2 regions of the Brevibacillus sp. Leaf182 genome follow, and region 2 is predicted to be linked to the other one. Evidence: predicted binding sites of a transcription regulator. Region 2 holds the regulator's gene; the other holds the start of a gene.
What was found. The regulator LexA, encoded in region 2, represses DNA repair genes until DNA is damaged. The targets are predictions, from matches to a motif close to CGAACATATGTTCG.
Positions count from the first base shown of each region.

Region 1: the regulator LexA is predicted to act here: its motif matches at 2,349-2,362, upstream of ASG16_RS22535 (DNA polymerase IV).

Region 1 covers NZ_LMPN02000031.1:217,399-221,828, forward strand. Annotated here, with positions in the region: gene ASG16_RS22530 (YhjD family protein) at 523-999, opposite strand; gene ASG16_RS22535 (DNA polymerase IV) at 996-2,258, opposite strand; gene ASG16_RS22540 (hypothetical protein) at 2,796-3,077, shown strand; gene ASG16_RS22545 (MFS transporter) at 3,203-4,430, opposite strand, start outside.
Region 2 covers NZ_LMPN02000037.1:580,800-585,229, reverse strand. Annotated here, with positions in the region: gene ASG16_RS29620 (GNAT family N-acetyltransferase) at 1-441, shown strand, start outside; partial or broken gene ASG16_RS29615 (SOS response-associated peptidase) at 527-1,183, shown strand; gene ASG16_RS29610 (DUF4269 domain-containing protein) at 1,180-1,788, opposite strand; gene ASG16_RS29605 (DUF456 domain-containing protein) at 1,896-2,381, shown strand; gene lexA (transcriptional repressor LexA) at 2,432-3,055, opposite strand; gene yneA (cell division suppressor protein YneA) at 3,218-3,556, shown strand; gene ASG16_RS29590 (DUF896 domain-containing protein) at 3,633-3,830, shown strand; gene crcB (fluoride efflux transporter CrcB) at 3,928-4,293, shown strand; gene ASG16_RS29580 (HelD family protein) at 4,332-4,430, shown strand, end outside.

The DNA.
Region 1 (4,430 bases), on a different contig from region 2:
CCCGATCCTGGTCTGGTGACCCCTGGTACTGGCTGCGACAAAGTAGCGGAAGTCGACAGGCAAATGAAGGAATTATATAACAAGTATCTCGAGGCTAATAAGGCTGGTAGAACGGAGGAGGCAGCACAGCTATACAAAGCCTATGCGGATGCCTGGAAACAACTGCAACACCTTAGAAGTATTTGTCCACATGTCCCTGAAAGAAGATGACGATCCTGCAATACCTGTCGGCTGGTCATCTGCTCAGATTGCGTGAGCCTGTTACTTTCTGGGGGGCAGCTGTCATCCGGCCGACCAGAGCTAATTTGAACCATTTAAGCCGGCCCGAGTTGTCGGCTTTTTTCTGTTAAATTTATCAAGGGAATGGGCAAGACCGTCCGCTTCCGGTAGACCGCTCTAGCACTACGTAAAGCCGTTACATTGATGTCCCAATCCACTCCGATAAAAACGAAGAAAACCATGATAATGGGAACAACAACAAAATCGCCAACTTATATGACGGTAAATTCGGATATGCAAGGTTTAATAGTCGTTTGCACCCATTCGACCAACTAATTCTTTGATATACATTGACAGGCGAATACTGATTTCCGAACGCATAACATCTCGGACCATTCCAAAGCGATCCTCGTATCCTCTACAAATAAAACGGTGATACATTACCATATCTGCTTGTTCATCACTCATTATTTTAATATTACGCTTCGACAATTCGCGGCGCAGACTGTACAAATCTGCACTTATTTGGCTCATTAGTGCTCGGCCTGCTGTCAAATAAAGCTGCTTGAGAAGGTTGGAATGGTTCTCTATGTCTTCGATGCTCTTTTGCACCATGCTTAACATGTGAGGAAGCAAGATGCAGTCTCGGATCATTTTGAACTCATCTTCTGTAGGTCGTTTACGGGAGTTCTTTGCGTCGTGACGATTTTCGTATTGTTCTTGATGCTCAGTAAGCAGCATTTTGGACTTCCACCGTTCATTACCGTCCAGTTTGCTCATTTGTAATGGCCTCCAATCTGTTCTGCCCTCTCGCGGGCTACTCCGGACTGTAATAATGACGATGCCCTCATAATAGCGGCGCTGCCGTATCTATCCTTAATTTTATCAGTCGCTCTCTCCAGGCTGTAGGCTTTGATCCGGTCGTCGAAAAAAGTAAGCTGAATGACGTTATCGTCTGTCAACTCAGTCAATGCAACAGATAGGTGGTTAACGGGCATACCGCTCCAATTTTTATGGAAAAGTCCGAGAGCTGCTGATGCGACTTCATGTGAAAGGGATGTAGGTTGTGGAAGTGTTACCTGTCTATTAAAAGACAATATCGAATGTTGACCATCTGTTTCCGTTGCTCCGACGGACACAACTCGCCCGATGTAACCCAGTCTCCTGCTGCGACGACAGACCTCCACCACCAATTCCAGCAGTATAACCTCAATATCTTCAATCCTCCGATAAAGGCTGCTTCTGAGCGCCTTGCCGTGACTAACCGATTTTAATTTATTACGAATACTTGCCACGACAGGGCTAGGGTCTATTCCACGTGCTGTTTGCCAATAATATTCCGCCTGTATATCACTTTGCTTGCCCATCTCTTTTCGCATACGCTTTTTAAAATCACCCAGTTCCAGACGCGCAATGTCGCCAATCGTGTAAAGACCCATACGTGTAAAATGACGAGCCATTCGAGAGGCAACCATAAACATTTGATGTACCGGTAACGGCCATAATACAGATTCTAAATTGTCGAAACCAAGTTTAAAGATACCTTCGGGCATTTTTTTAGCAAAATTATCAGTAGCCATTTTCGCTAACACTTTCGTTGGTCCAATTCCGCACCGCGTCCAAACTCCTGTTGATAACAGAACGTGTGTCTGGATCTGGTGAGCAATCTCTTCTGGAGCCCCGAAATAACTGATAGAACCTGTAACATCAAGAAACTGTTCATCGATGGAATAAGGTTCGACCTGGTCCGTAAATGACTCGAAGATCTCGGTAAGAAGCAGGGATACGGTGATATATGTTTGCATTCGGGGGCGTATTACGACCAAATCGGAACATTTCGCAAGCGCCTCGCCGACTCTTTCGGCCGTTGTTACACCGCGTGATTTGGCGACGGGGCAAGCAGCCAGAATGATACCAGATCTTCTAGAGGGATCAGCTACAGCGACTGGCTTATCTTTCAAGTCTGGCCGGGCAGCTTTTTCAATCGAAGCATAGAATGATTGTCCGTCAACTAACATAATGGTTCGCTCTTGAGGCACGGCATTTCACTCCTGTAAAGTTGGTGATTCGTAGATGTACTACAAAGTCCATACACGCTATGGAGGCGAACGTATATTCTTATTATATACCGAATGTATGTTCGTGATGCAATGAGAATAATTGGAATGCAAAAAATGCCCCCAGGTCATCCATATTGACCAAGTAGCGCGACGCCTCAAGCTTCGGGCAGGCTCTAAGGACCACTGGGCTCCTTTTGCCCGACTGCTGCATGTGAAGCTGGCAACGAATTTTTCGAATAAAGGAAAAGTAGGTACATGATGGGGAGTACACAAGGATACACAGTAAATAGACAAAAATAGGTCTCTTTTTCAAAAGCAAGCGGCAAAAAACAGCGTGCCGCGTTGAAACGGTGTGTGCGAGGAAGATGTGAGATTCCTGAAACGAAAAGCGGTCAAAAACAACCGTTTTTCGTGTTTTTTTGGCTTACACGGATTTTGCCAGAAGGGAGGTTTCCCTGTATTGTTAGATTATCTTTTGAAGCATATATTTGACGGATAGAACAAAGGAGATTTTACATGCTAGCACAAGAAATGGGTGTCATATTCACCAAGCACGCCGATCAAATTACTTCCAAGCGTTGGGGAGAATTCATGCAACAATTGGAGGAAAAAGGCCTGTACGTGCTCATTGAGACAGACACGATCGGAAGAGTGATGAGTCCATTGGGCGGATTGATGCCCATGCCGTGTAAAAGTGAGACGCTCCATATTGTGACAGCTGATGAGCTGGAGCAGCGCGGCTTGCCGCTCGGTCACCACATCGTAACGAAAACGAAAGAAAAAGTAGCCCAATCATAATCGAAAAACCAACGCAACCTTTCCCGTGGGAGCTAGCCTCCAAGTGGGAAAGGTTTTTTGTTGTTAAAACCCGCTAGGCAAGTCAGCCGAAGCGGGTTTTGTTTTGTCATGGGTGCACGCTTCGTTCAGTTGTCTGCTTTTTTAGCAGCAGGGACGTGACGAAATAGCTTGGTCATGCACACCCACGCGATGAGTGGGCCGATTCCGATACACAGAATCAACCAGTTCAGCGTAAGGGGAGAGACGCTTAAAGACGTTACTAGCAGGAAGATCAGAATCCCCACCAACCGACCAACGTCCAGAGCGAACTCTCGGAGCACGACATATTCGACCCGATTGCGTGCGCTCTCTTCGTTTGTGCCAATCAGATCAAAAATCGTGGAGAGCATGGGCACTGAAAACAGCGGATAAGCGATGGACACGGCAATCCCGAAAATAATCAGTGTCGTAAAGCTCACCTGCCAAAAAAATACGAAGAGAATCCCCCACATGATGACAGAACCAGCAAGCATTCCCCACTTGCGATAGCGAGGAGTGAACCATTTGGCGATCAGAAAGTAGCTCACCAGTCCGACGGCAGATGTAATCAACCAGTAGTTGCCGAGAGTCATCTCGCTTTTCGTGGAAATGTAGACGAGTAGACCGATCACAAAGCCGAATACGCCTTCACGCAGTCCTTGACCAGCCAAAGCGCCTGCCGCCCAACGCCACTCGGGCTGATCCCGCAAACAGCGTAAGGAAAAGCTCCAGGCATACGTCCCTTCCGATTGGCGTTTTTTCAGAAAAAAGCTAATGAACACGCCGACGACAAATAGCGCAAGAGAAATCCCGAAAATAAGGGAGTAGCCGCTATTCCCCGGAAGCCGTGTAATGAGCAACCCTGATATCCAGGGCGCGAGCATGCCGCCAATGGAAGCAAGCAACCCTGCCCAACTGTTGAAAAGGTCACGGTTATCGGCATTCGTGATTTCGAAGTACACCACATTAAAGGAAAGCCAGAAAAATCCACTCGCCATACCCTGAACGAGCCCAAGCGGTACGGCATAAGAGACAGCCTTTGGACCCGCCAGAAGAACGAGCAAATAAAAAAGGGCAGAAACCGCCATTCCGGAACGCAAGACATTCATTTTGTTCAAATTCTTGACGTACCAGCCAGCGAGCCAGAAGGTCAGAGCACCCGCGAGATGGGCGGAAAAAGTAAACCAAGCGATCGGTGCAAATTGACTTTTTACTTTCCACAAATAGACGTTTACAAACGTGCCAGAAAGGGCGCCAGCGGCAATGAATACAGCGTTGACCAGGAGCAGTAGCTTGGCTTGATTGTCCAGACGACCTGATGGCTTTTTCTGAGAA
Region 2 (4,430 bases):
AAATCAGTCTTGCGCAAGCTAGATGTTGATAACGAGGCTGATTTTATCGTCATGAAGGAAGTTGCTGCTAAACGAATCCCCGTTTCATCGAGGCTGGCCGTCAAGGATAGCGAGCATCTGTTGATGTTTTACTTTCTTCTTGTTTTTCGGGATGCGATCTATTACGTCGAGGAGGAGGATGTGATTGTCTTATTGGAACGAGAAGACGACCAACTGCATGTATTTGATCTTGTAAGTAAAAAGCCAGTTGATATAGAAGCGGTCATTTCCCATTTGGTAACGGCTGAGACAACGATCATTCATTTTCACTTTATGCCGGATAGTGAGAATGAGAAAATCCAATCTTCTTTGATGAAAACGACGGATGATGTCTTATTTGTTCGTCCCTCGTTAAAAATGGAGACAGAACATTTTCGTTTTCCACTTACTTCACACGCATAAAAGGTTTGAAATGACACATCAGGTGAAACAGTAAAATAGAAGGGATGAGGAGACGTCCAGTATGGAAGGATGTGAAGGGAAAAGCATGTGCGGCCGTTTTACTCTCGTAACGAACTTGGAGAAATGGAAGGAACGATTCCAAATCGAAGTCATTCCATTTGATGCAAAGCCACGGTACAATATTGCACCAGGTCAGTTCATTCCAGCGATTATTGCTGATCGTGGCGAACGACGTATGGGTCAGTTGAGATGGGGGTTAGTGCCGTCCTGGGCTGCCGATGAGAAGAGCAGCTACAAAATGATCAATGCGCGTTGCGAGACGTTAAATGAAAAGCCCACATTCAAACAGCTTTTTGCCCGAAAACGATAAATCCTTCCTGCTGACAGCTTTTATGAGTGGATGAACGCCCTCACAGGGAAGCAACCGATACGGATCATGATGAAAACCGGGGAACCATTTGCTTTTGCTGGCCTGTATGATACGTGGATGAATCAAGAGGGAGAAAAAGTACATACCTGCACGATTGTTACGACAAAGGCGAATGAGCTCATCGAAAATATACATGAGCGGATGCCTGTCATTTTAAAGAAAGAGGACGAGGACTTATGGCTTGATCGAGAGAAGTATGATCGGTTGCAGCTCCAGTGGCTGTTTACCCCCTATGATTCCAGCGAGATGATGGTGTATCCGGTATCCACTAAAGTGGGCAGCACGAAAAATGATGATCCTTCCTGCATTTAAGAAGTAGAGATCGGCTCATTGTTTGAAGATGAATCCTTTCGTAGGACCTGAACTCTTTGTCGTAATTCCTGTTCGGTTAACGACTCTAATTGCAACAAAGCCTCGTATGGATCATCACCCGGAATATGAAAGTATCGAGCAAATGCAGGCTCTGTTTTGATGCCAGTTTGCTTCAGAGCTCTGATATGTTGGTTCGCATCCAAGCCTCCTATGTCTAACAATCGTGCTTCGATGTCCATATGACGATAGGCATTTTGCTTTTCGACAGCTACTGGTTGAGCAAACAATTCAAACCAAAAGTCAGCTACGAAAAACGAGATCACGCACGTGGGAGTACTTTTTACATCTAGGTGTGTCACTTCAAATTCGGGTAAGCAGCCAAAAGCTGTACGAACAGCTTGCTCAAACTGTTCCAGATCGTGACTCTCGCAAATAATATCCAAATCGCTTTGCATAACGTCTATGTCTAATGGGATGGTTCCGGCAAGCACTGGACGGAATTCGGATAGTACCTCCATGATGTGGGTCTGTTGTATCGCTTCCCACGCCGCTTTTTGGCGCATCGTTCCTCTACCCAAGTAAGAAAGATCATGCCAATTTCTCATGAGACTACCTCCATTCTACTTTCTTTTGAAATAGTTTAGACAAAAGTGAATAAGTACGCAACGAAATCGGTCATCACTCGTATACCTAGATGAAGGGAGTGTAGTAGATGGAAATATTTTTGTGGGTAGTGGTTGTGTTATTGTTCTTGCTAAGCATTGCAGGAATTTTTTTACCTGTTTTACCTGATACGATATTACTGTGGGCGGGCTTTTTGCTCTATCACTTTTTCATTGCAGATCCGGGAGCGGGATTGCCGGCATCCTTTTGGTGGGGAATGGTCGTTCTCAGTATTCTGCTTTACGGTGCTGACTTACTGACGAACATGTACTTCGTGAAAAGGTACGGAGGGTCCAAATGGTCGTCCATTGCTGCTGCGGTCGGAATTATTCTTGGGATTTTCGTTTTCCCACCGTTTGGTATGCTGATTTTGCCGTTCGTATTCGTCGTTCTCGTAGAATTAATGGTGCAGAAGCAATCGATGGAGCGAGCAGTGAAAGCGGGCGTAGGTTCATTAATCGGATTTTTGGGCAGTGCAGTCGTAAAAGTCATCTTGCAAGTTACGATGATCATCTGGTTTTTTGTCGCCAGATAATATACAGAAAACGAAAAGGACAGCCGAGGCTGTCCTTTTTTACGTGGAAATTAGTGAATGAGTCGATAAACACCAATGACTTTACCGAGAATGGTGACATGCTCCAGAATGATCGGTTCCATCGTGGCATTTTCCGGTTGGAGACGGAAGTGGTTCTTTTCTTTGAAAAATCTTTTGACGGTCGCTTCGTCTTCTTCTGTCATCGCTACGACGATGTCACCATTGTTTGCTACGTGCTGTTGGCGAACGATTACGTAATCTCCATCGAGAATCCCGGCATCAATCATACTGTTCCCGGAGACGCGCAGCATATAAACCTTGTCAGAAGTCACGATATTGTCTGGAAGCGGGAAGTATTCTTCCACATCCTCAATGGCAGTAATCGGTTGTCCAGCGGTTACTTTTCCGATTACTGGCACACGGACGACAGAGTCTTCGAAATTGTCTTGAAAACGATCTTCATCAGATAGCAATTCGATGGCGCGAGGTTTGGTTGGATCTCGACGAATGAGGCCTTTTTTCTCCAAGCGTGCCAAATGCCCATGTACTGTTGAGCTGGAAGCTAGTCCAACAGCCTCTCCGATTTCACGTACAGATGGCGGATATCCTTTATCACGAACTTCCTTTCGTATGAACTCGATGATGGCTTGTTGTCTACTCGATAATTTTGACATAGAAAGACACCCCTGATTTCTCGAACATATTTTCCTATATTATACCATGGGAGCTTGCGTTCGACAAACATAAGTTCGATTATTTGTTGACATGAACATATGTTCTCATTTATCATGAGGTTACAAGTGATCAGAACGTATGTTTGTGAGGAGGCCATTATTATGAATTCATCGACAGTACGTAATCGTTTCGAGAAAAAAGAAGAACGCCGTGTTCGTTTTGGTATCACGAGAGGACAAGCTCTCTTGTTTCTTATTACATTTACTCTCTTTTTTTATTTGTTGACCGAACTAGTGTTTGCTTCTTCGCCAATAGAGGAGCCACAAGGTATAGAAGTAACCGTACAATCTGGAGATAGCCTATGGTCATTAGCTGTTCAATACAATCCAGATCAGCATATGGATGTTCGCGACTATATAATAGAGATTAAAGATGCGAACGGATTAGAGAGCAACAGGATTTATCCAGGTCAGACTCTCATCCTTCCTGATACTCCGTAAGTGTTCGGCTGTCTTGCGGGATCATTCGAATGTGGTATAATGAAGCGGCACTACTACAGAGTGGGAGGAACCAGCAGTGGTATCTGACGCAGAAATTAAACGCATTAACGAATTGGTCAAAAAATCTCGCGAAGAAGGTTTGACCGAAGAGGAAAAGCTCGAACAAAAAGCATTGCGCCAAAAGTACATTGACGCCGTTAAGCTTTCATTGAGAGCAAATTTGGATTCCATCCGTTATGTGGAAGACCTTGAAGAAAATAAGCCAAAACAGTAAGATAACAATTACTGATACGACAGACATCCTCGCTTGACGCTAGGGTGTCTTTTTCTGTGACATACATAACAGCTTTGATAGCCAAGGAGGGAAAGCGATGGCCTGGATAGCTGTGGCGGTTGGAGGAGCAGTTGGCTCTCTTTTGCGCTATCTATTGTCTTTACTCGCAAACCAGCCGGGATGGCCGTGGGGAACCTGGATCGCCAATGTTTGTGGATCGTTGATCATCGGCATCTTGTTCGTGCTAGGGAAAGAACGTGGCATGTTATCTCCGACACTCTATCTTTTATTTGCAACGGGGGTCATGGGAGGATTTACGACGTTCTCTAGCTTCTCCTTGGAAGTGGTCTCTTTTTGGGGAGAAGGCCACTTGTTGCGTGGCACTTTGTACGCACTTCTCAGTTTGGGAGTCGGACTACTTTCTTGTGCGGTTGGAATATGGCTGGCTAGGCAATGGTCCTAATACGTTCAATGACACGATACATGTGAGGGGGAATGATTGTGAGTACACAGCATCGTGATTATGAATTGGAACAAAAAAAGCTGGATGATACCATTTCAGCGATCGACGAAGAAATGGAGCAGCTTCGCAATGATATT